4 regions of the Streptomyces sp. NPDC127177 genome follow, and region 2 is predicted to be linked to each of the others. Evidence: riboswitches for the same ligand, from Rfam matches in the RefSeq annotation. Region 2 holds a riboswitch; each other region holds the start of a gene.
The links. Region 2 has a riboswitch for cyclic di-AMP ahead of ACFVJX_RS14415 (transglycosylase family protein). Riboswitches for the same ligand answer to the same signal wherever they lie in the genome.
Positions count from the first base shown of each region.

Region 1: it holds a riboswitch for cyclic di-AMP, as region 2 does, so the genes downstream of both, ACFVJX_RS27705 (NlpC/P60 family protein) here and ACFVJX_RS14415 (transglycosylase family protein) in region 2, are expected to answer to the same signal.
Region 3: it holds a riboswitch for cyclic di-AMP, as region 2 does, so the genes downstream of both, ACFVJX_RS16720 (M23 family metallopeptidase) here and ACFVJX_RS14415 (transglycosylase family protein) in region 2, are expected to answer to the same signal.
Region 4: it holds a riboswitch for cyclic di-AMP, as region 2 does, so the genes downstream of both, ACFVJX_RS24025 (C40 family peptidase) here and ACFVJX_RS14415 (transglycosylase family protein) in region 2, are expected to answer to the same signal.

Region 1 is NZ_JBHXUW010000053.1:25,626-33,040, forward strand. Features, by position in the region: gene ACFVJX_RS27680 (PspC domain-containing protein) at 1-96, shown strand, start outside; gene ACFVJX_RS27685 (LuxR C-terminal-related transcriptional regulator) at 80-784, shown strand; gene ACFVJX_RS27690 (GNAT family N-acetyltransferase) at 794-1,567, opposite strand; gene ACFVJX_RS27695 (NlpC/P60 family protein) at 1,610-2,656, opposite strand; gene ACFVJX_RS27700 (hypothetical protein) at 3,017-3,370, shown strand; gene ACFVJX_RS27705 (NlpC/P60 family protein) at 3,537-4,688, opposite strand; cyclic di-AMP (ydaO/yuaA leader) riboswitch at 4,687-4,852, opposite strand; gene pcrA (DNA helicase PcrA) at 5,109-7,415, shown strand, end outside.
Region 2 is NZ_JBHXUW010000019.1:61,734-69,148, forward strand. Features, by position in the region: gene ACFVJX_RS14405 (cytochrome P450) at 1-1,109, shown strand, start outside; gene ACFVJX_RS14410 (transglycosylase family protein) at 1,245-2,192, shown strand; cyclic di-AMP (ydaO/yuaA leader) riboswitch at 2,504-2,675, shown strand; gene ACFVJX_RS14415 (transglycosylase family protein) at 2,680-3,414, shown strand; gene eno (phosphopyruvate hydratase) at 3,718-4,998, shown strand; gene ACFVJX_RS14425 (septum formation initiator family protein) at 5,097-5,567, shown strand; gene ACFVJX_RS14430 (DUF501 domain-containing protein) at 5,652-6,191, shown strand; gene ACFVJX_RS14435 (exopolyphosphatase) at 6,209-7,150, shown strand.
Region 3 is NZ_JBHXUW010000023.1:84,748-92,162, reverse strand. Features, by position in the region: gene lhgO (L-2-hydroxyglutarate oxidase) at 1-613, shown strand, start outside; gene trmB (tRNA (guanosine(46)-N7)-methyltransferase TrmB) at 618-1,523, shown strand; gene ACFVJX_RS16735 (PrsW family glutamic-type intramembrane protease) at 1,698-3,302, shown strand; gene ACFVJX_RS16730 (aldo/keto reductase) at 3,306-4,250, opposite strand; gene ACFVJX_RS16725 (hypothetical protein) at 4,253-4,426, shown strand; gene ACFVJX_RS16720 (M23 family metallopeptidase) at 4,585-5,748, opposite strand; cyclic di-AMP (ydaO/yuaA leader) riboswitch at 5,760-5,913, opposite strand; gene ACFVJX_RS16715 (PP2C family protein-serine/threonine phosphatase) at 6,191-7,354, opposite strand.
Region 4 is NZ_JBHXUW010000040.1:50,511-57,925, forward strand. Features, by position in the region: gene bioB (biotin synthase BioB) at 1-582, opposite strand, end outside; gene ACFVJX_RS23995 (8-amino-7-oxononanoate synthase) at 725-1,867, shown strand; gene ACFVJX_RS24000 (DUF397 domain-containing protein) at 2,008-2,214, opposite strand; gene ACFVJX_RS24005 (helix-turn-helix domain-containing protein) at 2,240-3,100, opposite strand; gene ACFVJX_RS24010 (ATP-binding protein) at 3,306-3,737, shown strand; gene ACFVJX_RS24015 (LysR family transcriptional regulator) at 3,838-4,755, opposite strand; gene ACFVJX_RS24020 (LysE family translocator) at 4,828-5,478, shown strand; gene ACFVJX_RS24025 (C40 family peptidase) at 5,513-5,986, opposite strand; cyclic di-AMP (ydaO/yuaA leader) riboswitch at 5,990-6,162, opposite strand; gene ACFVJX_RS24030 (hypothetical protein) at 6,491-6,799, opposite strand; gene ACFVJX_RS24035 (ATP-dependent Clp protease proteolytic subunit) at 6,807-7,415, opposite strand, start outside.

The DNA.
Region 1 (7,415 bases), on a different contig from region 2:
CGCAACGGCGGTACCGCCCGGCTGCGTTCGGTGCCCGGCGGGGGCACGGAAGTCGAGCTGGAGATGGAGAGGACGAGCGATGAACGGGACCACTGAGGCGACCGGGGGCCACGAGGGCCCGGAGCGCCGGGTACGAGTCGTGCTCGTCGACGACCACCGGATGTTCCGCACCGGCGTGCAGGCCGAGATCGGCCGCACCGAGGAGACCGGTGTCGAGGTCGTCGGCGAGGCCGCCGACGTCGACCAGGCGGTCACCGTCATCACGGCGACCCGCCCCGAGGTCGTCCTCCTCGACGTCCACCTCCCGGGCGGTGGCGGCGTCGAGGTGCTGCGCCGCTGCGCCCCCTTCATGGGCCCGGTCGAGAACCCGGTGCGCTTCCTCGCGCTGTCCGTCTCGGACGCCGCCGAGGACGTCATCGGAGTGATCCGCGGCGGCGCCCGGGGCTATGTCACCAAGACCATCACCGGCGCCGACCTGGTCGACTCGGTCTTCCGGGTCCAGGACGGCGACGCGGTGTTCTCGCCCCGGCTGGCCGGCTTCGTCCTGGACGCCTTCGCCTCGACGGACGCGCCCCCGGTCGACGAGGACCTCGACCGGCTCACCCAGCGCGAGCGCGAGGTGCTGCGGCTGATCGCCCGCGGCTACGCGTACAAGGAGATCGCCAAGCAGCTGTTCATCTCGGTGAAGACGGTCGAGTCGCACGTCTCGGCGGTGCTGCGCAAGCTCCAGCTCTCCAACCGTCATGAGCTGACCCGCTGGGCGACGGCCCGACGGCTGGTCTGAGCCGGGCGGTCAGCCGGTCGGCCGCTCCGGGTCGAGCGAGATGTTGAGCTTCTCGCCGACCCTGCGGTAGCCGATGCCCGCGTAGATCCGCTCCACGTCCGCGTCGCCCGGCTCCAGCCACACGACGCGGCAGCCACGCTCGAAGGCCGTCTTCGTCAGATGGGCGGAGAGGGCGGCTCCGATGCCCCGCCGCCTGAAGCTGGAGGCGACCGCGAGACCGGCCAGCTCACTGAGACCGTCGACCGGTACCGAGCAGCCGCCCGCGCCCGCCGGGGCCCCCTCGACGGTGGCGAGCACGGCGACCCCGCCGCCGGCCGCCGCGTTGCGCAGCCACTCGGCCGTACCGTCCTCGGGCTCGCCGGTCCCGCCGTACCCGAGGTGCTGGACGAGGGCGGCGGCGGCGAACTCCGCGTCGGTGCCGGGCTCCGCCGTCACCACCCCGTCCACCGGCTTGGGTGCCAGCAGGTCCCCGGGGGCGCAGGCCAGGATCGGGGCCCGGTTCTCCACGGTGAACCCGGCTTCGAGCAGAGCGGGTTCGACCGCGGGCGCCCAGCCGGGCAGATACTCCAGGCGCGGCATCCGGTCCAGCTCGCGGAAGGCCGCGATCAGTGCGTCGAGTTCGCCGGGCGTCGGCTCGGCGCCCTGGTCGGGGATCGCGTAATTGGCGTACTTCAGCGACCAGTTCGGGTTGTAGCGGATCACGAACGAACCGACCCGGACGTGGTCCGGGGAGCGGAGCGTCAGCGTGCGGGCATGGGTCTGGACTTCGACGTCCATGGGCATGTGTGGGTGTCCCTCGGTCCGGTGGTTCGGAAGGACGGGAGCCTATGCCACCCGGGTCGCTCCGGCGAAGGGCATTTCGTCGATCGGCGCGATACGGACCGGGGCGCCGGGACGCGGGGCGTGGATCATCCGGCCGTTGCCGATGTACAGGCCGACGTGGCTGACGCCCGAGTAGAAGAACACCAGGTCCCCCGGGGCGAGTTCGGACCTGCCGACGCGTCGGCCGGCGTTGATCTGGGTGTACGTGGTGCGGGGGAGCGAGACGCCCGCGGAGCGCCAGGCCGCCTGGGTCAGGCCGGAGCAGTCGAACGACGAGGGGCCGGTCGCGCCCCAGACGTACGGCTTGCCGAGGGCCCCGTAGGCGAAGGCGACCGCCTCGGCCGCGCGGGCGTTCGGCGCGCGGCCGGAGCCGCGCGGGGAGCCGCGGTCGGCGTGACCCGTGCCGCGGCCGCCGTCCGAGGCGTCGTAGGCGGCGCGGTCGGCGGGGGAGAGGCGGGCGAGCAGCTTGCGGGCCTCGGCGAGCTTGGACCGGACCGTCGCCCTGTGCTTCTTCAGGTCGGCCTGGCGGGTGGCGAGTTCGGCCAGCTGTCCTGCCGCCTCGGACCGCACCTGCGCCACTTCGGCGACCTGGCGTCGTACGGTACGCAGCTCGGTGGCCCGGCCGTCGGCGGCCCGCTCGACGTACGAGGCGCGCTGGAGGTACTGGTCCGGGTCCGAGGAGAGCGCCAGCTGCACGGACGGGTCGAGGCCCCCCGAGCGGTACTGCGCGGCGGCGTAGGAACCCAGTTCGTCGCGCGAGGCGTTGAGCCGCTCCGTCCTGCGGGCGGCCTCGTCGCGCAGCGCGTCGATGGACTCGGCGGTGTCGGCCGCCTTCACCTTCGCGCCGTTGTACTGCTCGGTGGCGACCTCCGCCTCCCGGTACAGCCGGTCCACCTCGGCCTTGACCTGGGCGGTGGTGGGCGTCGGGTCGGCCTGCGCGGATCCCGGCAGCGCGGCAGCGGTCGCGGCCCCGGCGAGGGCGAGGGTCGCTGCGGTGCGGGCAGCAGAGCCGGTGTACAGGCGCTGCTTGGGTTTCCGGTGCGCGGCCACGAGGGCGGTGGTCCTTCCTGTCGACTGCCCGTCGGGGTCTACCGGCGGGCCCGCCCCGGTCCGGCGGCGGGTCGCCAACAGGGGGAGCGGCCCGCCGCCGGATCTCACGGCGGGGTGACCGGAAGGCGCCGTCCGGGTGCGGAGCGGCGGTGAAGCCGGTCACCTGGGTAGGGACGCTAAACCCGGGGCACGGGCAGGAGTCGTAATGACGCTTATTGCCCGAATTTGGCGGGGCGTTGTTGCCGAGTGACAGGAAAAATTGCACCAGAGTCAGGCAATTGGTGCATTCATCAGTCAAGTGGCGAGTAAGTCTCACCTGGCTTCCGGAGGCTGATATGGCCCGGACTAGGGTGCGGAACCATGCGTGTACTCATCGATGTCTTCGTCGCCCTGCACATCATCGGGATCGCCGCCCTGCTGGGTGGTTTCCTCACCCAGATGAAGGCGATGGGGGCGGGGACGGCGCGGTTCGTGCCGGGGATGCTGCACGGCGCGCTCACCATGCTGGTGACCGGTATCGCGCTGGTCGGGCTCGACCAGGCCGACGACCACCCCGTGAACAACGTCAAGATCGGCATCAAGCTGCTGATCCTGGTCGTCATCCTCGGCATCGTCTACGTCAAACGGGACGAGGAGAAGGCCGAGAAGGGCCTCTTCGCGGCGGTGGGCGGACTGACGGTCGTCAACATCTTCATCGCCACGCTCTGGACCTGAGCGGTCGTCGGCGACCGGTGACACATCACCGGCCGCCGACGGTTACGGCACGGCGTCCCGGTCGACCCGCCGGCCCTCCCGCCGCAGCGCCTCCTCCGCACCGGCTCGGTCCTCGGCCCACTCGTGGCCGCCGACCCGGCGATGACCGGGACCGTGCGGGCGGCCGCTAGCCCGGCCGCACGCTGCCGTAGATCGGCATGTAGTAGATCGACTCCTCGCGCACGTTCGCCCCCGGCTTGGGCGCGTGGATCATCATGCCGTTGCCCTTGTAGATGCCGACGTGGCTGATGTCGTCGTAGAAGAAGACCAGGTCCCCGGGCTGCAGATCCGCCGTCGCGATCCGGGTGCCGACGTTCACCTGGTCCCAGGTGGTCCGCGGAATGCTGACACCCGCCGCCTTCCAGGCCGCCTGGGTGAGCCCCGAGCAGTCGTACGACGACGGGCCGGTCGCCCCCCATACGTACGGCTTGCCCATCTGGGCCCTGGCGAACGCGAGGACCTTCTCGGCCTTCGTCGTGGCGCTGCTGTCCGAACCCGAGCCGGTGCCCGAGCCCGAACCGGTGTCCGTACCGCCGCCGGCCTCCTTGGCCTTGCGGTCGGCCTCCGCCTTCGCGGCGGCCTGCTTCTCGGCCAGCTCCGCCGCCTTGCGCTTGGCCTCCGCCTTCTTCTTCCGCTCCAGCTCCGCGAGGCGCGCCTTCTCCTCGGCGGTCAGCTTCGACAGCAGCGTGCGGGCCTCGGTCAGCTTGTTCTGGACGTTCTGCTTGCTGGTGCGCAGCCGGGTCTGCGACTCGGTGAGCGTCTCCAGGCCGGTCACCGCCTCGGCACGCTTCTTGGACGCCTCGACCTGCTTCGTACGGAAGTCCGTGACGGCCTGCTGCTGGTTCCTGGCCATCCGGTCCATGAGGTGCGTCTGGTCGAAGAACGACTGCGGGTCGTTGGCCAGGAAGAAGGTGGCCGTCGGTGCGAGCGCGCCGTCGCGGTACTGGGCGGCGGCGTAGTTGCCGAGCGTGCGCCTGGCCTCGTTCAGCTTCTGGGTGCGCTCGGCGATGTCGTCCAGCAGCGTGTCCACCTTGGTGCGCTGCTTGGCGGTGGCTTCCTTGGCCTCGTCGTAGTGCTGGGTCGCGGTGCCCGCTTGCCGGTAGAGGTCGTCGACCTTCTTCTGGACGTCCTCGATGCTGGGCTTCGGGGCCGGGGCCGCCAGTGCGCTCTGCGTGGAGAGCAGGGTCACCGAGGCGAGTGCCGCCGTCGTGAACCCGATGGCCGGTGTGGTGCTGCGCACCCGGGGGCGCGGTTTGCGATGCGAGGCCAAGGCCGGCATCTCCTTCCGTGGACCGCCTACCGGGTTAGCTGTCGGGTTCGGGCGGAACGGAAGGCTGCCCTACGGTCCTGGTGGGAGGTTCGGACCGATTCACCCCGGTGATGCGTGTGGGTCCCCGGTTCCGGGCTCCCGCACGGGCAGCCCGAATTCGGCGTGGACGTCCGCTCGGCGTGGTTCGCCTCGGGGGTACGGGCCGCCCGAACGAGCACGCTAGCCAACTCATGGTGTCGCTGTGAAGGTTGATGTTCGATATGCCCGATACATTTTCGTGACCTTGCGGAACCTGCCCGCTCCCGGCGGGATGAGCGGCCGGGAACCCTGCGCAGAGTGGGAAGCGGCTCACCGTGCGTGTTCCCGGCCGGTGCGCGTTCTCCCCATGCGGCCCCGGGTGTCAGTGGGGCGCCCTAGACTCGTACAGCGATGAGCAGCCTCTTTGACGACAGTTTCCTGGCCGGCCTCCAGCAAGCGGAGGACGGGCCCCCGCCGCCCCCCGAGGACTCCGCACCCGAAGCGGTGCCGGAGGACCTCTTCTCGGGCGTGTTCGACGGGCCTCCGTCGCCCCGCGACGCGTACTACCGCGACGGGGCGCACCGCCCGGTCATCGACGCCGCCGCGCTGCTCGACGGGCTGAACACCGAGCAGCGCGCCGCCGTCGTGCACGCGGGTTCCCCGCTGCTCATCGTCGCCGGGGCCGGTTCGGGCAAGACCCGGGTGCTGACCCACCGCATCGCCCATCTGCTGGCGGAGCGCGGGGTGCACCCCGGCCAGATCCTCGCGATCACCTTCACCAACAAGGCCGCCGGTGAGATGAAGGAGCGCGTCGAGCAGCTCGTCGGGCCCCGTGCCAACGCCATGTGGGTGATGACCTTCCACAGCGCGTGCGTACGGATCCTGCGCCGCGAGTCGAAGAAGCTCGGTTTCACCTCCTCGTTCTCGATCTACGACGCCGCGGACTCCAAGCGGCTGATGGCGCTGGTCTGCCGCGACCTCGACCTCGACCCGAAGCGCTTCCCGCCCAAGTCGTTCACGGCGAAGGTGTCGAACCTGAAGAACGAGCTGATCGACGAGGAGACCTTCGCGGGCCAGGCCGCGGACGGCTTCGAGAAGACGCTCGCCCAGGCCTACGCGATGTACCAGTCCCGGCTGCGCGAGGCCAACGCGCTGGACTTCGACGACATCATCATGACGACGGTCCACCTGCTCCAGGCCTTCCCCGACGTCGCCGAGCACTACCGCCGCCGCTTCCGGCACGTCCTGGTCGACGAGTACCAGGACACCAACCACGCCCAGTACACCCTCGTACGGGAGCTGGTCGGCCCGGCCGGACCCGAGGACGCCCCCGCCGAGCTGTGCGTCGTGGGTGACGCGGACCAGTCGATCTACGCCTTCCGCGGCGCGACCATCCGCAACATCCTCCAGTTCGAGGAGGACTACCCGAACGCGACCACGATCCTGCTGGAGCAGAACTACCGCTCCACGCAGACGATCCTGTCCGCCGCCAACGCCGTCATCGAGCGCAACGAGAGCCGCCGCCCGAAGAACCTGTGGACCAACGCCGGCACCGGCGCCCGCATCACCGGTTACGTCGCGGACACCGAGCACGACGAGGCGCAGTTCGTCGCCGACGAGATCGACCGGCTGACCGACGCGGGCGACGCCAAGGCCGGTGACGTCGCGATCTTCTACCGGACGAACGCGCAGTCCCGTGTCTTCGAGGAGATCTTCATCCGGGTCGGCCTCCCCTACAAGGTCGTCGGCGGGGTGCGCTTCTACGAGCGCAAGGAGGTCCGGGACGTCCTGGCCTACCTCCGCGTCCTCGCCAACCCCGAGGACACCGTCCCGCTGCGCCGCATCCTGAACGTGCCCAAGCGCGGCATCGGCGACCGGGCCGAGGCGATGATCGACGCCCTGTCGCTGCGCGAGAAGATCACCTTCCCGCAGGCGCTGCGCCGCGTCGACGAGGCCTACGGCATGGCCGCCCGCTCCGCCAACGCCGTCAAGCGGTTCAACACGCTGATGGAGGAGCTGCGCACGATCGTCGAGTCGGGCGCAGGCCCCGCGGTGGTGCTGGAGGCCGTTCTGGAGCGGACCGGCTACCTCGCCGAACTCCAGGCGTCCACGGACCCGCAGGACGAGACCAGGATCGAGAACCTCCAGGAGCTCGCCGCCGTCGCCCTCGAATTCGAGCAGGAGCGCGGTGAGGACGAGGGCACGGGCACCCTCTCCGAGTTCCTGGAGAGGGTCGCGCTCGTCGCCGACTCCGACCAGATCCCGGACGAGGACACCGACGGCTCCGGCGTCGTCACGCTGATGACGCTGCACACGGCGAAGGGCCTCGAATTCCCTGTCGTCTTCCTGACCGGCATGGAGGACGGCGTCTTCCCGCACATGCGGGCGCTGGGCCAGGTGAAGGAGCTGGAGGAGGAACGCCGGCTCGCCTACGTGGGCATCACCCGTGCCCGCGAGCGGCTCTATCTGACCCGGGCCGCGATGCGCAGCGCCTGGGGCCAGCCCTCGTACAACCCGCCGTCGCGGTTCCTGGAGGAGATCCCGGAGCAGCACCTGGACTGGAAGCGGAAGGGGCCGATGGCGGCCCCGGCGGGACCGACGTCGGGCATCACCTCGTCGCTCTCGGCGTCCCGTTCACGCTCCGGCCCCTCGGGCTTCGCGACCCGGCGCACCTCGGACAAGCCGACGATCACGCTGGTGGTCGGCGACCGGGTCACC
Region 2 (7,415 bases):
TCACCCGTTACGCGGACGCCAGGCAGGCCCTGGCCGACAACAGGCTCTCCAAGAACCCGGCGCACCACGCCGGTCCGGCGCACGCCAAGGGCCGCACGGGCATTCCGGGTGAGCGCAAGGCGGAGCTGATGACGCATCTGCTGAACATCGACCCGCCCGACCACACCCGGCTGCGACGCCTGGTGTCGAAGGCGTTCACGCCCCGGCGCATCGCGGAGTTCACGCCGCGCGTGCAGGAGCTGACGGACCGCCTCATCGACTCCTTCGCCGAGAAGGGGACGGCCGACCTCATCCACGAGTTCGCCTTCCCGCTGCCCATCTACGCGATCTGCGACCTGCTCGGTGTCCCCCGCGAGGACCAGGACGACTTCCGGGACTGGGCGGGGATGATGATCCGGCACGGCGGCGGACCGCGCGGCGGGGTGGCCCGTTCCGTGAAGAAGATGCGCGGCTATCTCCTCGAACTGATCCACCGCAAGCGCGAGAACCCCGGGGACGACCTGATCTCGGGGCTGATCCGGGCGAGTGACGACGGCGAGCACCTCACGGAGAACGAGGCCGCCGCGATGGCCTTCATCCTCCTGTTCGCCGGCTTCGAGACGACGGTCAACCTGATCGGCAACGGCGTCCACACCCTGCTGAACCATCCGGAGCAGCGCGAGCGGCTCCAGCGGTCCCTGGCGGCGGGGGAGACGGATCTGCTGGCCACCGCCGTCGAGGAACTGCTCAGGTACGACGGTCCGGTGGAGCTCGCGACCTGGCGGTTCGCCACCGAGGCGCTGACGATCGGCGGGCAGCGGGTCGCCGAGGGGGACCCCGTGCTCGTGGTGCTGGCGGCGGCCGACCGGGACCCCGGGCGCTTCGACGGACCGGACACGTTGGACCTCGCCCGGCGTGACAACCAGCACCTCGGTTACGGGCACGGCATCCATTACTGTCTGGGAGCACCGCTCGCCCGCCTCGAGGGGCAGGCGGCGCTCGCCACGCTGCTGAAACGCCTTCCGGATCTGCGGCTTGCGGTGGAACCTGCCGATTTGCGCTGGCGTGGCGGGCTCATTATGCGCGGACTGCGCACACTTCCGGTGGAGTTCACTCCCGAACGGGTTTAAAAGGAAAGTGACACTCTGTCAACTCTGTGACTTTCACGTGATCTGCGCTGCATCGACTTGTGACACACGTTCGAGTCCCGCTAGGTTCACCGTTCGACTCACCAGTCACTCGTCAGTCACACGGAAGGCATTCCCATGGGCTCCGCGAACGGCAGACACCGTCGCCCTCGTCAGGCACCCGCGATCATCGTCGCCGCAGGTGTGACCGGCTCGGCCATCGCCATCCCCCTGCTCGGCGCGGCCGGCGCGCACGCCGCCGACGCCTCGACCTGGGACCGGGTCGCCGAGTGCGAGAGCGGTGGCATGTGGAGTGCCGACCTCGGCAACGGCTACTACGGCGGCCTGCAGTTCTCGCAGGAGGTCTGGAAGTCCTACGGCGGCGACTCGTACGCCCCCCGGGCGGACCTCGCCAGCCGCTCGCAGCAGATCGCCGTGGCGGAGAAGGTCCTGGACGACCAGGGCCCGAAGGCGTGGCCGAGCTGCGCCGTCGTCTCCGGCCTCGCCGAGGACGGGTCCCTGCCGGGCGTCGACCCGGGCAGCACGCCGTCCGCCGACCCGTCGGAGAGCGCGGACCCGGCGGAGAGTGCCGACCCGGCGAAGAGCGCGGAGCCGTCCGACGGGGCCTCCGAGGACGCGACGGACGCTCCCTCGGACGATGCCACCGACGACGCGGCAGGCAAGGAACGTACGTCGGACACCTCGAAGAGTCCGTCCGCCACGCCCTCGCCGTCCGGCTCGACCGACGCGAACGGCCCATCCGGCGACGCCTCGGACGGGTCAGGTGAGGGCTCGGAGACGGGTGGCAAGCACCGCGGCGCGCCGGCTCCCGACGAGAGCGGCGGCGAGCGGGACTCGGGGCGGCACGCCTCGCGGGGTGACGGTGACGCACGGGACAAGGACACACCGGCCGCTGACGGCACGTACACCGTCCGCGCCGGCGACAACCTCTGGGCGATCGCGCAGGCGCAGGAGCTGCCCGGCGGCTGGACGGAGCTGTACGAGGCCAACAAGGCGGAGGTCGGCTCCGACCCGGACCTCATCCTGCCTGGCCAGAGCCTGGACCTCGGCGTGAAGGCCGGATGAGAACAGCCCTGTGCGCGGTCTGATCAACAGCTGAAAACACCCTGAATCCGGGGTACTTAAGAGGCCTATGTCCCACTTTTGACTAAGTGAGACATGGGTCTCTTTGCGTGAACTGACGCATCTTGTCCGGGTGGTCCCTCCGCATCCGTTCCGACCTGCGCAAACATATGTTTTTCAGATGCAATTAAGGGCTGTTTATCCGGTATGTCTTTCTTTGATGTGGGGGTTGCGTGTGTTTACGGTCGGAACCGCTCGCACCGCGGGCCCCGTCGATCGTCACGCCGAATCCTGCCGTCGGTCGAAGGGAACAGACGCGTAAAGCGCCGTAGGCAGGAGCGGGGGACCCAGGTAAGCGCCGGGTCCGATCGTCGCAAGACGCATCGGGAACGGCTTGGGGTGAAGTCGTGCGCTAGGACGTGCGACCGGGCAACTCACTTGGCCCGAACCCGACAGCTCACCTCGTAGGCGTCGGTGAGGAGAAGTCTCGATGCTGCTCAACAGCAAGGGCAACAAGCACCGCCGCCCGTCCAAGGCCGTCCGTATCGCCACGCTCGCCGGTGTCACCGGTGCCGCCATCGCCGTGCCGCTCATGGGTGCGACCGGCGCCTCCGCCGCCTCCGTCTCCACGTGGGACGCCGTCGCCCAGTGCGAGTCCGGCGGCAACTGGTCCATCAACACCGGCAACGGCTACTACGGCGGTCTGCAGTTCTCGCAGTCCAGCTGGGCCGCCGCCGGTGGTACGCAGTACGCGGCCCGTGCCGACCTCGCCACCAAGTCCCAGCAGATCGCCGTCGCCGAGAAGCTCCTCGACATGCAGGGACCGGGCGCCTGGTCCTGCGCCGGTGCCGGCAACCTGAGCAACGACGGTGTCGACCCGGGCGTCGACACCGGCTCCGGCAAGACCGAGACCGCTCCCGAGCAGGGCTCGGCTCCGGCCAAGCAGGCCGAGCCGAAGAAGGCCGAGCGCAGCGAGGCCCCCTCCACCAACCGCTCGGACCGCTCGACCGCCCCCGAGGCGAAGAAGACCGTCACCACCCCGACCGGCGAGAAGGTCAAGAAGGGTGACGGCGAGTACAAGGTCGTCGCGGGTGACACCCTGAGCGAGATCGCGGCCGACCACAAGGTCAAGGGCGGCTGGGAGCAGCTGTTCAAGCTGAACAAGGACATCGTCGAGGACGCCGACATGATCTTCCCGGGTCAGCAGCTGCACCTGGCGAAGTAGTCCAGAACCCCGCTCCTTCGCGGAGCGGTCGGCACTCTCCTCGCCGAGCGCCCCGGTCCGGCCGCATCTTCCCCCCGTGCGTGCCGGGCCGGGGTCCGCGCGTTTCTGTGTTGATTGTTCAACTGTTGTAGTTACCGGCCAGTAAATTTCTGGCCGTATGCCCCTTAATGCCTGCCCTTGGGTCCTTTTTCGTCCCAGGGGACGGGCGCCCGGCCGACTGAGACGGCCGGGCCGGTTAGGCTCTTGTCGCAAGGCCAAAGTGACCCTGCACAACCAGCGTCATATCCCAGAAGGAGATGCCTCGTGCCGTCCATCGACGTCGTCGTAGCCCGGGAAATCCTCGACTCCCGGGGCAACCCCACGGTCGAGGTCGAGGTTGGCCTCGACGACGGCAGCACCGGCCGTGCTGCCGTCCCGTCCGGAGCCTCCACCGGTGCGTTCGAGGCCATTGAGCTTCGCGACGGTGACCCCAACCGCTACCACGGCAAGGGTGTCGAGAAGGCAGTCCTCGCCGTCATCGAGCAGATCGGCCCGGAGCTCGTCGGCTACGACGCGACCGAGCAGCGGCTGATCGACCAGGCGATGTTCGACCTGGACGCCACCGAGAACAAGGGCTCGCTCGGCGCCAACGCCATCCTCGGCGTCTCGCTCGCCGTCGCCCACGCCGCGTCCGAGGCCTCGGACCTGCCGCTGTTCCGCTACCTCGGTGGCCCGAACGCGCACCTGCTGCCCGTCCCGATGATGAACATCCTCAACGGTGGGTCGCACGCCGACTCCAACGTGGACATCCAGGAGTTCATGATCGCCCCGATCGGCGCGGAGTCCTTCTCCGAGGCCCTGCGCTGGGGCGCTGAGGTCTACCACACGCTGAAGAAGGTCCTGAAGACCAAGGGCCTGTCCACCGGTCTCGGTGACGAGGGCGGCTTCGCGCCGAACCTGGAGTCCAACCGCGCCGCCCTCGACCTCATCGTCGAGGCCATCAAGGAGGCCGGCTACGCCCCGGGCAAGGACATCGCGCTCGCGCTCGACGTCGCCGCCTCGGAGTTCTACAAGGACGGCACGTACGAGTTCGAGGGCAAGTCCCGCTCGGCCGCCGAGATGACCGAGTACTACGAGGAGCTCGTCGACGCGTACCCGCTGGTCTCCATCGAGGACCCGCTGTACGAGGACGACTGGGCCGGCTGGAAGGTCATCACCGACAGGATCGGCGCCAAGGTGCAGATCGTCGGCGACGACCTCTTCGTCACCAACCCGGAGCGCCTGGCCCGCGGCATCGAGGAGGGCTCCGCCAACGCCCTGCTCGTCAAGGTCAACCAGATCGGTTCGCTGACCGAGACCCTGGACGCCGTCGAGCTCGCCCAGCGCAACGGCTTCAAGTGCATGATGTCGCACCGTTCCGGCGAGACCGAGGACGTCACCATCGCCGACCTCGCGGTCGCCGTGAACTGCGGCCAGATCAAGACCGGCGCCCCGGCCCGTTCGGACCGTGTCGCCAAGTACAACCAGCTGCTGCGCATCGAGGAGATCCTCGACGACGCCGCGGTGTACGCGGGCCGCTCGGCGTTCCCGCGCTTCAAGGGCTGACAAGCCGGGCAGGGGCAACTGCCCCGGCTTCCGTCCGTCCCCGCACTCGGTCCCGTACCGTGTGCGGGGACGGACGTGCGTAATGGGGAGGCGGAGACATGGCCGCGAAGGACCGGGACCGGTTCTCCACCGCGACCCGGCTGAGGCTGCTCGGTGAGCAGACCGCGGCCCGCGTCTACCGGTCGCAGAACCGCCGTCAGGCCCGCCGCTCCCGCCTCACCGGCCGGGCGGCCTTCCTGGCCCTGGTGGTCTGCTCGCTGGTGGTCGCCCTCGCCTACCCCATGCGGCAGTACGTGTCGCAGCGCGACGAGATCGCCGACCAGGAGCGGCTCGCGCAGGAGGCCGAGGCCCGTACCGAGGAGTTGCGCGACGAGAAGGCGCGCCTCCAGGACGACGCCTACGTCAGGCGGCTGGCCCGCGAGCACCTGCACTACCTTCTCCCGGGGGAGACCGGTTACACGGTGGTCGACCCCGACGCGGTCAGGGAGCGCAACGGGAAGCCGGAGGAGTCCGGCCGGCCGTGGCACTCCAACCTGTGGGACGGCGTCGACAGCGCCGACCGCGGCTGACCCGCGTTCCGTCCCTCCCACGTCTCTCTCCCCTTTCCTCTGCAGAACCGCAGTTCGAGCAGCCCGATCAGAACCTAGGCAGGCATGGAAACGCCCCCTCCCCAGACCGAGTCCACCGCGCCCACCGACGCGGACATCGCGGCGTTCCAGCAGCAGCTGGGACGCCCGCCGCGCGGGCTGCGCGCCATCGCGCACCGCTGCCCGTGCGGAAACCCGGACGTGGTCGAGACCCAGCCGCGGCTGGAGGACGGTACGCCGTTCCCGACGACGTACTACCTGACGTGCCCGCGTGCGGCGTCCGCGATCGGCACGCTGGAGGCGAACGGGGTCATGCGGGAGATGACCGAGCGCCTCGGTACGGACCCGGAGCTGGCCGCCGCGTACCGGGCCGCGCACGAGGACTACATCGCGCGGCGGGACGCCATCGAGGTGCTCGAGGGCTTCCCGAGTGCGGGGGGCATGCCGGACCGGGTGAAGTGCCTGCACGTGCTCGTGGGACATTCGCTGGCCGCCGGGCCGGGGGTCAACCCGCTGGGGGACGAGGCGATCGCGATGCTGCCCGAGTGGTGGCGCAAGGGGCCGTGCGTTTCGCCCTGCGGCGCGCAGGGTGAGGACGAGGGCTGAGCGTGAGGGTCGAAGACATGACGCGTGTGGCAGCCATCGACTGCGGTACCAATTCGATCCGTCTGCTGGTCGCGGATGCCGATCCCGGGTCCGGCGAGCTGGTCGCGCTCGACCGGCGGATGGAGATCGTGCGGCTCGGGCAGGGTGTCGACCGGACCGGGCGGCTCGCCCCGGAGGCGCTGGAGCGGACGTTCGCCGCGTGCCGGCGGTACGCGGCGGTGATCGAGGAGCACGGCGCGCAGAAGGTCCGCTTCGTCGCCACCTCCGCCTCCCGGGACGCGGAGAACAGAGACGACTTCGTCCGCGGTGTGCTGGACATCCTGGGTGTGGAGCCCGAGGTGATCAGTGGTGACCAGGAGGCGCAGTTCTCCTTCGACGGGGCCACCAAGGAGCTCACGGGCCGGGACGACCTCGCGAAGCCGTACCTCGTCGTCGACATCGGCGGCGGGTCCACCGAGTTCGTCCTCGGTGACGACCGGGTGCGGGCCGCCCGGTCCGTGGACATCGGCTGTGTCCGGATGACCGAGCGTCACCTCGCGCGGGACGGCGAGATCGTCGACCCGCCAGGGCCGGACGCGGTCGACGCGATCCGCGCCGACGTGGAGGCCGCACTGGACCTGGCCGAGCAGAGCGTGCCGCTCACCGGGGCGGGCACGCTCGTCGGGCTGGCAGGCACGGTCACCACCGTGGCCGCGATCGCGCTGGGTCTGGAGGAGTACGACTCCGAGGCGATCCACCACTCCCGGGTCTCCCTGGAACAGGTCCGTGAGATCGCCGGGCGGCTCCTCGGTTCGACCCATGCCGAGCGCGCCGCGATCGGTGCGATGCATCCGGGGCGGGTCGATGTGATCGCCTCCGGGGCGCTGATCCTGCTGACCGTCATGGAGCGGACCGGGGCCCGTGAGGTGGTCGTCAGCGAGCACGACATCCTCGACGGCATCGCCTGGTCGCTCGCGTAGGCGGGTTCCGGAGGCCGGAGTCGCTGAACGCCCCTCCTGGGGCCCCGCGAGGGGCTCCGGGGCATGGGGTGCGGGGGTGGGCGGAAACGTCGCTCATACGCATTCCTGCCTGCACCTTTGAGCCGCTGAGAGGCGCCCTGGAAGCCCCTTCCGGGGCGCGCCGCGACGAAGTTCGTGAACTTCTTCACAAGGAATTGGGTCCTTGAGGGCCGACTTCTGCTCCGTACGGGGTCCGGGGAGGGTGTGCGGGGTCACTCGGCCCGCG
Region 3 (7,415 bases), on a different contig from region 2:
GCGGCTGGCGGGCGACGACCCGGGGATGCGGATCGTGCCCTTCCGGGGGGAGTACTACGAGCTGGCCCGGCCCGATCTGGTGCGCGGCCTGGTCTATCCGGTGCCGGATCCGGCGTTCCCGTTCCTCGGCGTGCATCTGACCCGAGGCCACGACGGCGGTGTCCACGTCGGACCGAACGCGGTCCCGGCCATGGCCCGGGAGGGCTACGGCTGGCCGGTCGTGCGCCCCCGCGAGCTGATGGACACGCTGAGCTGGCCGGGCTCCTGGCGGATCGCCCGCAGGCACTGGCGGTACGGGGCGGGCGAGGTGCACCGCTCGCTGTCGAAACACGCGTTCACGGCGGCCGTACGGCGGCTGCTCCCCGAGGTCACGGAAGCCGATCTGCGGCCCGCACCGGCCGGGGTCAGGGCCCAGGCGGTGCTGCGCGACGGCACTCTGGTGGACGATTTCCTGATCCGCGAGGCCCCGCACACGGTCCACGTGCTCAACGCCCCCTCGCCCGCCGCCACCGCCTCCCTGCCCATCGGGCGGGAGGTCGCGCGCAGGGCACTCCTACGGGCACAGGGGACGGGGTGGAAGCCGCCCGCCGTAGAATCGGGGCATTGTGTCTGAGCCCATGAACCCCTCCCCCGCGACGCCCGGCGACGCCGCGCCCGGAGCCGAACCGACGCCGGCCACGCCCGTCGCGCCCGTCGCGCCCATCGCGCCCGAAGCCGACCCCACGCCGGCCGCGCCGGCCACCGCCGGTATCCCGGACGAGCTGCGTGCCGCCGCCCTGGACCGCCAGCGCAGGCTGCGCCAGGCGCCCCGCTTCCCGGGCGGCCCCGCGGCCGATCCCGCCGGCTCGCACCACGAGCGCCGGATCCGAAGCTTCCAGCCTCGCCGCAGCCGGGTCACGCCCGGCCAGCAGGACGCCCTGGAGAGGCTCTGGCCGAAGTGGGGCCTGGACATCGACGGGCTGCGCGTCCTCGATCTGCCCGCGCTCTTCGACGGACTGCCCGTCGTGATGGAGATCGGCTTCGGAATGGGCGAGGCCACCGCGCAGATGGCCGCCGACGACCCGGGCACCGGCATCCTCGCCGTCGACGTGCACACCCCGGGCCAGGGCAACCTGCTCCGTCTCGCCGAGCGGAACGGCGTGTCCAACATCCGGGTCGCCAACGGCGACGCCATCATCCTGCTGCGGGAGATGCTGAAGCCGGACGCACTGGACGGACTGCGGGTGTACTTCCCCGACCCGTGGCCCAAGTCCCGCCACCACAAGCGCCGGCTGATCCAGCCGGAGTTCCTCGACCTGGTGGCCGAGCGGCTGAGGCCGGGAGCGGTCCTGCACTGCGCGACCGACTGGGAGCCGTACGCCGAGCAGATGCTCGAAGTGCTGAGCGCGCACCCCCGTTTCGAGAACACCGCGGCGGACGGCGGCTACGCACCACGGCCCGCGTTCCGGCCGCTGACCCGGTTCGAGGGGCAGGGCCTGGACAAGGGCCATGCCGTGCACGACCTGCTCTTCGCCCGCCACTGATCCGTCCACTCGGCCACCGCGCGCAGCCGTCGCTCCCCGCCGCGCACGGTCCCGGCCCGGCCCCGGCGTACGCCGTGACCGTGCGCACCACCCATACGCCGTGGCCTACGCCTGGACCGTGCGCACCACCCTCGCGCCATGGCTGTTGTCAGTCCGCCTCGTTAGGGTCGTGGGGTGTCAGACGGTTCTGTCCAGCAACAGCAACAGCGGCAGTCGCAGCCGTCCGTCCCGGTGCTCGAGGAGCAGCGGGTCGGCGAGTTCCTCGCTGCCGTGCCGGAGCGCGGCCAGTGGCGTTACCGGCCGCGCCGCGTCGGCATGCTCTGGCGGAGCAAAACGCTCCGCGTCGTCGCCGTCTTCACCGTGCTGGCACTCTGCGGCCTGGTGATCCTGGCCCTCGTCCGCGACCAGACGGGGACCCAGGGCTTCCTCGTCGGTCTGGGGCTGGCGGTCCTGCCCGTCCCGCTGCTGATGACGGCGTTCCGCTGGCTGGACCGGGTCGAACCGGGCCCGTGGCGCAACATGCTGTTCGCCTTCGCGTGGGGCGCCTGCGCGGCGGCCCTGGTCGCGATCATCGCCAATTCCTTCGCGACGCAGTGGATCGCCACGGCCACCGCCGACCCGGGCGACGCGGACACCCTGGGCGCGACGGTCATAGCGCCCGTCGTCGAGGAGAGCGCCAAGGCAGCGGCCGTACTGCTGCTCTTCCTGTTCCGAAGACGGGACTTCAACGGAGTCGTCGACGGCGTGGTCGTCGCCGGTTTCGCCGCGACGGGCTTCGCCTTCACCGAGAACATCCTCTATCTGGGCAATGCCTTCGGCGAGGACCAGGAGATGGGGTCGGGGTTCGCCTCGGTGACCGTCGCGACGTTCTTCGTACGGGCGGTGATGTCGCCGTTCGCGCATCCGCTCTTCACCGTCATGACCGGCATCGGCTTCGGGATCGCGGCGAGCAGCGCACGCCACCAGCGGTTCCGCCGCATCGCGCTGCCACTGCTCGGCCTGGTCCTCGCGATGGGCATGCACGCCCTGTGGAACGGGTCGTCGACGTTCGGCCCGTACGGCTTCTACGTCGTGTACGGGGTGTTCATGATGCCCGCCTTCGGGCTGGTGACATGGCTGGCGATCTGGTCCCGTCAGCGCGGGCTGCGCACCCTGGCCGTGGAGCTGCCCGCCTATGCCGCGGCCGGCTGGCTCTCCCCAACCGAACCTCTCGCGCTGTCCTCGATGCGGGCCCGTGGCATGGCCAGGGACACGGCCCGCCGATGGCACGCGGCAGCGGCGAGCGGCGGCCCCTACGGTCACCCGGTCCACCACGCACCCCCGCACGGAGCCCAGGCCAAGGTCCAGGGCAAGGCGGCGGCCCGTACGGTCGCCGAGTACGAGTCGTTCGCGACGTCACTGGCCTTCCTCCGCCGCCAGGCCCGCCACGGCACGGCCGGCCCGGACCTGCGCGAACGCGAGCTGGAGCTGCTGCACCACCTGTGGCAGCGACGCGAGGTCGCCGGCCCCGCCCTGGCGTACGCGGCGCAGGCGACGGGCCGCCTGCGACCCCGGTTCGTACGCCCGGAGCAGCGGCCGTACCCGGGTTACGGGCCGTACGGCGCGTACCGGGGACCCGGCCCGAGCCAGGGATACGGCAGCCCCGCCCCGCACCCGGGCCCGTACGGGCAACCGCCGTACAGCCAACAGCCGTACCCCGCCCACCCGTACGGGCAGCAACAGCCACTTCCGTACGGGCAGCAGCCCTACGGCCAACCGCCGTACGGCCAGCAGCCCTAGGCCCTAGGCGGACGCCTCGGTGAGCTCGGCCAGGTCCTGGTCGGTCAGTCGCAGATCGGCGACGGCCACCAGCGCGGGAAGCTGCTCGACCGTGCGGGCGGAGGCGATCGGTGCGGCGACCGTCGGCCGGGAGGCCAGCCAGGCCAGTGCCACGGTGGCGATCTCCGCGTTCCGCTCCTGCGCCACCTTGTCGAGCGCGGCGAGAACCTTCTGGCCGCGCCCGGTCTCCAGGTGCTGGGCCGCACCACCGGCGCGGGCGCTGTCCACGGTCGTGCCGGGGCGGTACTTGCCGGTCAGGAACCCGGAGGCGAGGGCGGAATACGGGACGGCGGCGAGCCCGGCACCGGCGGCGGTGTCCTGGAGGGCTCCCTCGTAGGTGTCCCGGGAGACGAGGTTGTAGTGCGGCTGGAGCGCCACGTAGCGGGCCAGTCCCTCGCGCTCGGAGAAGTCGAGCGAGGCGCGCAGCCGCTCAGGGCTGATGTTGGAGGCGGCGATCTCGCGGACCTTGCCCTCCTTCACCAGTTGGTCGAGGGCGGTGATGATCTCCTCGACGGGGACGGTCTCGTCGTCGTGGTGGGTGTAGTACAGGTCGATGTAGTCCGTGCCGAGCCGGCGCAGCGACTCCTCGGCCCCGGCCTTGATGGTGGAGGCGGCGAGCCCCTTGAACGAGGGGTGGGAGCCGACCTTGGTGGCGAGGACGACGTCGGAACGGTTGCCCCGCGCGGCGAACCACTTGCCGAGGACGGTCTCGGACTCGCCGCCCTCGTTGCCGGGGATCCAGGAGGAGTACGTGTCGGCGGTGTCGACGAAGTTGCCGCCGGCCGCCGCGTACGCGTCGAGGACCGCGAAGGACTGCGCCTCGTCGGCGGTCCAGCCGAAGACGTTGCCGCCGAGGGAGAGCGGGAAGACCTGAAGGTCGGACGAACCGAGCTTGCGAAGAGAAGTCATGGGTGGAACAACCTGTCCCCCCGCTCCCGCTATTCCATGGCCACTACAGCTACAGATACAGCCGTAGCTACGGCTACGGCTACGGCTACGGCTACGGCTACGGCTACGGCTGGACCAACGACGGCAGCCTTGGGCAGCGGGCCGGTGACGGCGGGGGGACAGGCCGACAGCCCTGACGTCGGGGGGTGAGCGTCAGGACTGCCGGGGTTTCAGTGACCGGAGAGGCCGCAAGGGCCGGAAGGCAGGACAGGCCGGAGAGACCAGAGGCGGATCAATCAACGCAGGCCAACCGGCCGGGAATCCCCGGCTCCGGTGCGTGGACCGTGCGGGGGCCTCAGACCGTCAGGCCCCGTGCGCGCAGCCATGCCATCGGGTCGATCCCGGTGCCGTCCGGGGTGTGGACCTCGAGGTGGAGGTGCGGGCCGGTCACGTTGCCGGTCGCGCCGACGCGTCCGATGGTGTCCCCGGTCGTGACCTTCTGGCCGACACCGACACCGATCGAGGACTGGTGGCAGAACCACAGCTCCGTACCGTCGTCGAGCTCCAGGACCGTGCGGTAGCCGTACGCGCCCGACCAGCCGGCCGACTTGATGGTGCCGCTGTGGATGGCCTTGATCGGGGTGCCGGTCGGGGCCGCGAAGTCGAGGCCCGTGTGGTAGCCGGAGGACCACATCGAACCGGCCTCGCCGAACGTCGAGGTGATCGTGTACGAGGAGGTGGGGATGGCGTAGCTGGCGGCGAGCTTGGCCAGTCGCACCGCCTCCGCCTTCTTCTTCGCCTCCTCGGCCGCCTTCTTCTTCTCGGCGGCGACCTTGGCCTCTGCGGCGTCCTGCTGCTTCTTCGCCTCGGCGGCCGCCTTCTCCGCGGCGGCTTTCTCCTCGGCCGCCTTGACCTCGGCGTCGGCGGAGTCCTGCTGCTGCTCGGCCTGCTGGAGGATGCGGGCGCGGAGCGCCTCACCGGCGTCCGTCGTGCCCTGCTCGGCCTCGGTGGTGGTGATGCCCGCGCTCGTCAGTGGAGCGGAGACGGTCTCGGTCCCGGTCTTCTCCGCCTCGGACTCACCGGAGAACAACGCGCCGACGCCCGGCAGGGACTTGGCCTCGGGAAGCTTGTCCGAGATGGAATCGGGCAGGGAGATGGAGACCGGCGGCTTGCTCTGCGCGGTGGCCATGCCGCCCGCGCCGACGGCCGCGATGACACCGACGCCCAGGACGGTGGAGCTACGGGCGAGACCGTTGCGCTGCTTGGCGACGCGGTGCTTGCCGCGGACGGGGCGGACGGAGTCCTCGGTGGGGTTCCATTCCTCCCACGCCTTGTCGGAGTCGGCCTCGCCGGTGCGGAAGCCGTCGCCGAACTCGCTGCCCCGATCGGTTCCGTAAGCCGTTCCGTACTCGGTTCCGTAATCGGTGCCGTAAGCGGCACCGGGCCCGGTTCCGAAGTCATTTCCGTGTTCGGGGACGAACCGGGAGGGTGCTTCGGGGGCAGGCTTGTTGGACGCCACTGGGGCGCACTCCTTTCCTTCCTTCTCGCCTACCGGGTTAGCTGACGGGTTCGGAGCAGGAAGGTCTCCTACGGGTCCCTCCGTCTCTCGACGAGACAGAGATGCCCGATTCACCCCATGTAGGTGGTTCCCCGGTTCCCTTGCGGAATTCGGCGCTCGCGCACGGTGCCGCCTCTGACGGCGGCTGGGACAACCGCGCTGCGTTATCGAACGTTAATAGACACCCGGGTCCGATTCCAAGCCGTTCCAACTGATCGTTCACGTCCTTGGCCTGGACTTTACGGGACACAACCGGGTGGAATCGGGCGAGTTGATCGTCCCTCAACCGTTATGCGCTTTCTGACGTTGCGTCAAATGTTATGCGGAGTGGCGCCCTACGGTTACGGACGGTGGCAGTGTGCGCGGCCTCTCTGGCACGCCGCCGCGCCGCGGCCCTTCCCCGTCATCCGGTGCCACCGCCCAGGCCCACGATCTTCACGGTCGTGCGCCGCTCCGGCTGCCCCTCGGCGGGCCGCACGACCGCGAGCAGCGCCATGTCGTCGGTCGTCACCCCACCGGTGTGCAGCCCTACGTCGTCGGTGATCGCGGACAGCAGCTCCTCGGGGCCGGGGAAGATCCGCCCGCGCAGCCGCTCGGCGGGGTCGTAGAAGACGCCTTCGGCGTTACGGGCCTCGGAGAGGCCGTCCGTATAGAGGAGCAGCGTCGACCCGGCGGGCAGCTCCCACTCGTCCGCGCGGTCCGGCCACACCCCCAGGTCCATCCCCAGGGGCAGTGCGGGCAGCGAGGGCCGCAGCACGTCCAGCGCCCCGTCCCTGTGCAGCAGCAGCGGCTCGGGGTGACCGCGGTTGACGATCCGCACCCGGGTCGCCTCCGGCGGGATCTCCGCGAGCGCGGCGGTGATGAACCCCTCGACCGCGTCGAGACCGCCGCGCCGGCTCGACTCCCGCGCCAGCGCCCGCTCCAGCCGCTGCGCCACACCCTCCAGCGAGCGCTCCTGCTCGGCCGCCTCGCGGAACGCGCCGATGACGACCGCCACGGCCTCGACCGCGTCCAGGCCCTTGCCCCGCACGTCCCCGACGACCAGCCGCACCCCGTACGGGGTGTCCGTGACCGAGAACAGGTCACCGCCGACGAACTCGTCCGCCTGCGCCGCCTCGTACCGCGCGGCCACGTGCAGCCCGCCGATCCGGTCGGACGGCGTCGGCAGCACCGCGCGCATGGCGGTCTCCGCGATGACCCGCGCGGAGGCCAGCTGCTCGTTGCTCCGCCGTACGACCCCGTTGATGAAGACCGCGAGGACGGAGACGGTGAGAACCGTGAGGAGCTCGATGTCCGGCACGACCTGGAGCAGGGTCCCCCTGTACAGCCGCAGCGCGGCGACGGACACCAGCGCGGCGATCGAGACCCGGACGGTGCCGGCCAGGGAGAAGAACGGTGCGGCGATCAGCGGGGCCGCGGCGAACAGGGGAACGGCGGTGAAGGTGGGCGGGGTGAAGAAGTCGAAGATCAACCCGCCGATGATCACCACACCGGGCAGCGCCCGGACGAACCGCCGGTTCCGGATCTCCTCGACGCGCCTCCCCCGCCGCTGCTCCCGCTTCCCCACCTTTGGTCTCCTGCCCGGTGCATCCACGGCCGCGGACGGTACCGCGCACCACTCCCAGAGT
Region 4 (7,415 bases), on a different contig from region 2:
CGCCTGGTGCACCGTCTCCACCCGGTCCGCATAGGTGTGGGTGGTCGTGATCTCCCCGTACGTCCCCTCGGACGTGTTGAGGTTGTGGTTGTAGGCGTCGGCACCCGCCGACCGCAGCCGGCCGGCCTGCCCGTCCGAGAGCAGACCGAGGCAGGCACAGACCTCGACGCCCTCGTTCTGTTCCTTGATCGCCTCGATGGTCTGCGAAACCCGGTCGACATCGCGGTCGGTCGGGCCGCGGCCGCTGGCCACCAGACAGACGCGCTTGGCGCCGCCCGCCACCCCGGCGGCGGCGGCCTTCGACGCCTCGTCGGGCTTCAGCCAGGTGTACTTGAGGATCTCGGCCTTGGAGCCCAGCCGCTGCGAACAGTACGAGCAGTCCTCCGGGCAGAGCCCCGACTTCAGATTGACCAGGTAGTTCAGCTTCACGCGCCGCCCGAACCACTGGCGGCGTACCTTTCCGGCCGCGGCCACCACATCGAGCAGATCCTCGTCAGGGGTCGCCAGTACGGCGAGCGCTTCTTCTCGGGTCGGCAGCTCTCGCCGCAGCCCCTTGTCCGCCAGCGTGTTCAGGAGATCCATGGCGTCGATCCTGACGCACGGCACGCCTCCGAGCCAAGGAAGAACCGGACAACAGAGAGGCGTGAGGGTGTGTGCATGGCCACACCCTGTCCGGCTTCGCTCCCGGTTAAGGTCTGTGAGTTGCCTACAAAAGGGACCGCCCATGCCCTTCGCCCCGTTCGACTGGATCGACGACGAGGCGCGCCGTCGCGCGGACGCTGGACTCGTCCGGACGCTCCGGCCCCGGCCCGCCGAGACGGAACTGCTGGATCTCGCGAGCAACGACTACCTCGGCCTGACCAGGCACCCGGAGGTAACCGCGGCAGCGGCCGACGCGGCGCTCCGCTGGGGTGCGGGTGCCACCGGGTCCCGGCTGGTCACCGGCTCGACCGCGCTGCATGCGGAGCTGGAACGGGAACTGGCCGATTTCTGCGGTTTCGAGGCGGCCCTCGTGCTTTCCTCCGGGTACGCGGCCAACCTCGCCGCTCTCACCGCCCTCAGCGGTCGGGGCTCCCTGATCGTGTCGGACGCGGGCAACCACGCCTCGATCGTGGACGGCTGCAGACTCTCCCGGGCCGAGACGGCCGTCGTGCCGCACGCCGACCCCGAGGCCGTACGCAAGACCCTGCAAGCGCACGGAGGCAGGGCGCTGGCGGTCACCGACTCGGTCTTCTCCGTCGACGGCGACGCCGCGCCGCTGGTCACCCTCGCCGAGGTCTGCCGCGCGGAGGGCGCCGCGCTGCTCGTGGACGACGCGCACGGTCTGGGGGTGCTCGGGCACGGCGGTCGCGGGGCGCTGGCGGCGGCCGGACTCGCGGGTGACGAAGGCGTCGTCGGCACGCTCACCCTCTCCAAGTCCCTGGGCAGCCAGGGTGGTGCGGTCCTCGGTCCCGCCCGTGTCATCGACCACCTGGTCAACACCGCCCGCACGTTCATCTTCGACACCGGGCTCGCCCCGGCCGCCGCCGGGGCCGCACTCGGCGGTCTGCGGCTGTTGCGCCGCGAACCGGAACGCGCGGCCAGGGCCCGTGCGGTCGCCACCGCACTGTACGAACAGCTGGCCGAGGCCGGCCTGGCCGCCGTACGCCCCGATGCGGCCGTGGTGGCGGTGCGTGCGCCCTCGGCCGACGCCGCGGTCCGATGGGCGGCCGACTGCCGTACGGCCGGTATGGCGGTCGGCTGTTTCCGGCCGCCCTCGGTACCGGACGGCGTCTCCCGGCTGCGGCTGACCGCGCGCGCCGACCTGACGGACGAGCAGATCGCGACAGCGGTGGCGATCGTGCGGCGGACCGCCCCCGAGGCCTGAAGCGGATCGTGCGGCGGACCGCCCCCGAGGCCTGAAGCGGATCGTGCGGCGGACCGCGCCTCCGGACTCAAGCGCTGATCATGCGGCGGACCGCCCCGGAATCCCGGAGCGGCTCGTACGGCGTGCCGGTCCGGGAGTCGTCAGCCGGCCGGGCCGAGGTCCAGGCCGCAGACGAACGAGGTCCAGGCCGCGTGCGAGAAGCGCAGTGGTGGCCTGGAAACATCCTTGGAGTCGCGAACGGCCAGCCGTCCGGTGCCGTACGAAGCGGCCTCCACGCAGTTGTTCATTCCCGTGCTGCGGCTGCTGCGCCGCCACCGTAACGCGTGCTGTACGAGGCAATCCGACATGACGCCCCCCTCGGGCAGTCCGTAGTTACTGACCGGCGCGGTTGATCGCGGCGATCAGGTCCAACGAGTGCTCCGGCGACAGCGCGTGCGCCTGCAGTGTGCGGAAGGCCGAGCTGTACGCCTCGAGGTCTTCTTTCCGCTCCAGGTAGAGGCTACTCGTCAAATGGTCGAGAACGACCACATCCAGATCAGAAGTGTTCGGAAAAGAGAAGATAACGAAAGGTCCGGTGAGCCCGACGTAGCCGCCGACCGAGAACGGCAGCAACTGGAGTTCGACATGCGGAAGTTGGGTCAGCCGGATCAGGTGGCGCAACTGCTCCCGCATCACCCGGCGGCCGCCCACCGCGCGCCGCAGCACCGCCTCGTCCAGCACCGCGGTCAGCCGCAGCGGTGGATCGCTCCGCAGGACTCCCTGGCGGGCGAGCCGCACCTCCACCAGTGAGTCCAACTGGCCGGCCGGCAGCCCGTCGAGGGAGGCCCGGGTCACCGCCCGCGCGTAGTCCGCGGTCTGCAACAGGCCCGGCACAACCGACGTCTCCAGCGTGCGGGCGGTACGCGCCTGCGACTCCAGGCTGATGAAGTCGCGGTACTGGGGCGGGATGAGGCCCCGGTAGGCGTGCCACCAGCCCGCGCCGCCACCGCCCGCCGAACCCGCGAGTGCCTCCAGGACCCCCCGCAGCTGCGGGTCGTCGACGCCGTACACGTCCAGCAGCCGGGTGACGTCTCCGGGCCGCACCCCGCTGACCCCGGTCTCGATCCGGCTCACCTTCGACTGGTGCCAGCCGAGCAGGTGTGCGGCATTCCGGCTGGTGAGTCCCGTTGTGTGGCGCAGACTTCGCAGCTCCTCCCCGAGCTTGCGGCGTCGCACCGCAGGGCCGTGCTGCATGTGGTGCCTCCCTCCCACTCCCTGCCGAGCGGACAGTGTGTCGCTCCCGCACGGCATCCAGGGAAGAGTTCACCGCTTTGAGCGACAGATATATGCATATCTTGGTGGATCGTCGTCACAGAGGGCAGCATCAATGGCAATCTGGCGCGAAGCGCAGCGGTAACCGATCGCGGGTCGGTACCGGGTGGGAAAGGGGCGGCCGGCCATGGCGGACCATCAAGAGGCGAGCGTCACGCTGCCGAGCGAGCCGGTCTCGGTCTCCGCGGCACGGAGATACGTGGCCCGGGTACTGGCTGAATGGGGGCTTCCCGACGGGGCCGAGGCCGCCGATACGATCCGTCTCATCATTTCGGAACTCGCCACCAACGCCGTCCAGCACACCTTCGGACAGTCGCCCACCTTCACCGTGGACCTCCGGCTGGAGCGCGACGAAGAGCTCCACCTCGGGGTGACGGACAGTCACCCGCGCTGGCCCCAGCGGCTGCCCGCCGCCGTCCAGCAGGACAACGGGCGCGGCATGGTGATCATCCGCTCGCTGGCCAAGGAGTACGGCGGCCGACTGGCCGTCACACCCACCCCCGACGGCGGCAAGACCGTCTGGATCACCCTCCCCTGGAACGTCCCCGTACAGATGTGAGCGGGCCCCGGATCCTGCGCCCCGGACCCGCCCCGGATCCTGCGCCCGGACCCGCCCCCGACCCTGCGCCCCGGACCCGCCCCGGTGCCGTCCGTCCGGCTCACTGCGTCGCGGCGGCCCGCCCGAAGCCGCTGCGCAGCAGGGCGCGCAACGTCGCCGCCGCGGCACTCGACCGGTCACCTCGGTGCACCACCGAGATCGTCCGGCGGAACGCGGCAGGCTCCAGCCTGCGCACGGACAGCGGGGTCGGAGACATCGCGGCGACCATCTCGGGCACCACCGCGATCCCGATGCCCGCGCTGACCAGTGCGCACACCAGCGCATAGCCGGGCGACTCGCAGACCACCGCGGGCAGCGCCCCCGCCTCCGCCAGCGCGCTCTCCACCCCGCGCCGCGGCGGATGGGTGGGTGCGCTGCTGATCAGCGGCCGGCCCGCGAGGTCCGTCACGGGAAGCCGTCCGCTGCCGTCGGCCAGGACCTGTCCGACGGCGGTGATCAGCACCAGCTCCTCGACCAGCAGGGGTTCGGCGCTGAGCCCCGAGGGCAGCGGCGTCGCGGTGGCCGGCTCGTAGGCGTGGGTCAGGGCGAGATCGACCTCGCCCGCCAGAACCGCCGCCACCCCGCCCGGCGGCTCGTACTCGGTGACCACCAGTTCCACATCCGGATGGGCCCGGCGGAAGGCACTCAGCACGGGAGGCAGCAGATGGATGCCCGCCGTGGTGAAGGTGCCGACCCGCAGCCGTCCGCCGGAGAGGCCGGCCAGACGCGCCAGCTCGTGCCGGGCCTGGTCCATCTCGTCGAGGACCCGACGGGCCCGGCCTGCGAGCAACTCGCCCGCAGCGGTGAGCCGGGCGCCCCGGTGGTGCCGGACCAGCAGTGCGGCACCGGCCTCCCGCTCCAGCTTGGCGAGCTGCTGGGAGAGGGCGGGCGCGGTGTAGCCCAGGCGGGCGGCGGCCCGGGTGATCGAACCGGCCTCGGCGACCGCCACCAGCGCGGCGAGCCGCGTCGGGTCGTACATTAAGCATCCCTTTTGGCAGACCCATAAGATTGCAAGTACATGCTAAAGGCTGTTGGGGTCCAGGGTGGAGTCATGGATGCCCAGCTCACCGCCTTCCTCGGGGTCGCCGCCGCCATGGTCGCGCTGCCCGGAGCAGATTTCACCGTCGTCGTACGCAACGCTCTCGCCTCGCGGTCGGCGGGGGTGGCGACGGCCTTCGGCGTCGCCGGGGGACTGCTCGTCCACACCGCGCTCGCCGTCGCCGGACTGGCCGCCGTGCTGGTGGCGGTGCCGGTGCTGTTCCGTACGGTCCAGCTCCTCGGTGGCGCGTACGTGCTCTACCTCGGCATCAGCGCACTGCGCGCCGCCCGGCGCCGCCCCGGCGAGGGGCGCGCCGAAGCCGCGCCGGACCAGGACGACGGCAAACGGGCCGCGAACGGGAACCTGCGGGCGCTGCGCCAGGGCTTCCTGACCAACGCACTGAACCCCAAGGCGCCGGTGCTCTTCCTCAGCCTGCTTCCACAGTTCGTCCCCGCCGGAGCCGCCCCGCTGCCCAGGACGCTCCTGCTCGCCGCGATCGTCGTCCTGCTGGCGCTGATCTGGTTCCCGGCCGTGGCGCTCCTGGTGGACCGCCTGGGCCGGTGGCTGCGCCGGCCGCGCACCGCCCGGGCCATCGAGGGCGGCAGCGGCGCGGCACTCACCGCGCTGGGGCTGGTACTGGTGACCGGCACCCTGCTGCACTGACCAGGGGCCGCTGCCCCGCGGCGGGACGGAGCCGTCAGCTGACCCGCCCGTAGTAGACGCTCTTCGTCCAGATCTTCTCCAGCCGGACCACCGCGCCGGTCTTCGGTGAGTGCCAGATCTTCCCGCTGCCCGCGTAGATGCCCACGTGGTAGACGCCGCTGCCGGAGTGGAAGAAGACGAGATCGCCCTGCCGGCGCTTGGAGGCCGCGATGTGGCGGGTCTTGTTGTACTGCTGCTGGGCCGTCCGGGGCAGGCTCTTGCCCGCCTTCTTGAACGAGTAGAGCGTCAGACCCGAACAGTCGAAGCGGCTGGGGCCGCTGGCGCCCCAGCGGTACGGCGACCCCTTCTTCGAAGCGGCGACGTTGAGCGCCTTCATCGAATGAGTCGCGGCCTGGGCGTCGGTCATGGCGCCGGGGACGAACAACGTGCCGCCGACGGCGGCGAGAGTCAGAGCCGAGGCCGTAGTGGCTCGGGCGAGCAGAGACGGGACATGAACCTGCGCAGTCATGCGCAACCCTTCGTCAGCCGCCTGTGAAGGATGACCTGTCGGGTTCGGGCTGGCGAAGTTGCCCGGCCGCACACGGCGGCTTCACCCCGAGGGACTACCGGAGATCCGGTCGGCCCGTTGTGCTCGGGTCCTCCACTCCTGCCGATCCACTTCTGTCGACCAGGCATCCGGACAGCGGCAGGACTCGGCGTCCGCCCGGACCGCCCCGCCGCGGTGGCGGGGGCTTGTCGTCCCAGGGATCTTGACTCACCGAACGTCGGATTTCCGAGGTGAAACGACGATATGTGAGGCTCGTCACGATTGATCTGTTCGGGTGGGAAGGGGGCTTTCGGGGAGGGGGCCGCCCTCCCCGGACGGTGCTGTACCAGCGACGGAACGGGAGATCTCATCCATCGCCCATCGCGAAAGCGCAAGTTGAGCTGTCCCTCGCGCGAGGGAACACCTACGCCGAACGAGCGAGGGATTTCGGTCCACGCGTCGGGCGTGTCGGCTCAAGGGAGTTGATCAACTCGTCGGGGCCGGTGGCACGGTGACCCGTCCGGCTCGCCGTTCCCCGTCCAGCACCCGCAGAGCCCGCGTCAACGTGGCGGAGTGGATCCGTCCTTCACCCCGCTCGTGCATGAGCGCGAGTGCGTCCCGCAGGGCCGCCGCGTGCGAGGCGAGCGCCTGTGCGGCGCGCAGGGCTCCGTAGGTGTCGTCGGCGCGGGCCGGGTTGATCCGGCCCAGCTGGTCGATGACTTCCAGATAGCGGTCGATGAACTCGCCCTCGGCGCGCGTCAGGGCGGGCAGCGGCGGGAACTCCGGTGGCTGCATCGTGGGTTCACCGCACGGTGGGCGGCGGCGTGGCGGGCCCGCGGTTCTGCACGATGTGGTCGACCAGCCCGTAGGCCTTGGCCCCTTCGGCGTCGAGGATCAGGTCGCGTTCGGTGTCGGCGGTGATCTGCTCGGTGGAGCGGCCGGTGTGACGGGCCAGCAGAGCGGTCAGCGTCTCGCGCATCCGGGCCAGTTCCCCGGCCTCGATCTCCAGGTCGGACGGCTGCCCCTGGACCGGTTCGGGAAGCTCGGGCTGCTGCATCACCACCCGCGCGCCGGGCAGTGCGTGGCGCCGGCCGGGAGAGCCCGCGGCCAGCAGTACGGCCGCCCCGGCCCCGGCCTGGCCGAGGCAGAAGGTCTCCACCTCGCAGGTGAGGTAGGCCATCGTGTCGTACACCGCCGTCATGGCTCCGAACGAGCCGCCGGGGGAGTTGATGTAGAGCTGGATGGGCCGGTCGGGTGCGTTGTGCTCCAGGTACATGAACTGCGCGACCAGGTCGTTGGCCGCGGTGTCGTCGACCGGGGTGCCGAGGAAGACGACCCGTTCGGACAGCAGCTTGGAGTACGGATCGAGCGTCCGCGTCCCCTGGGACGTGCGCTCGGTGAACTCGGGCAG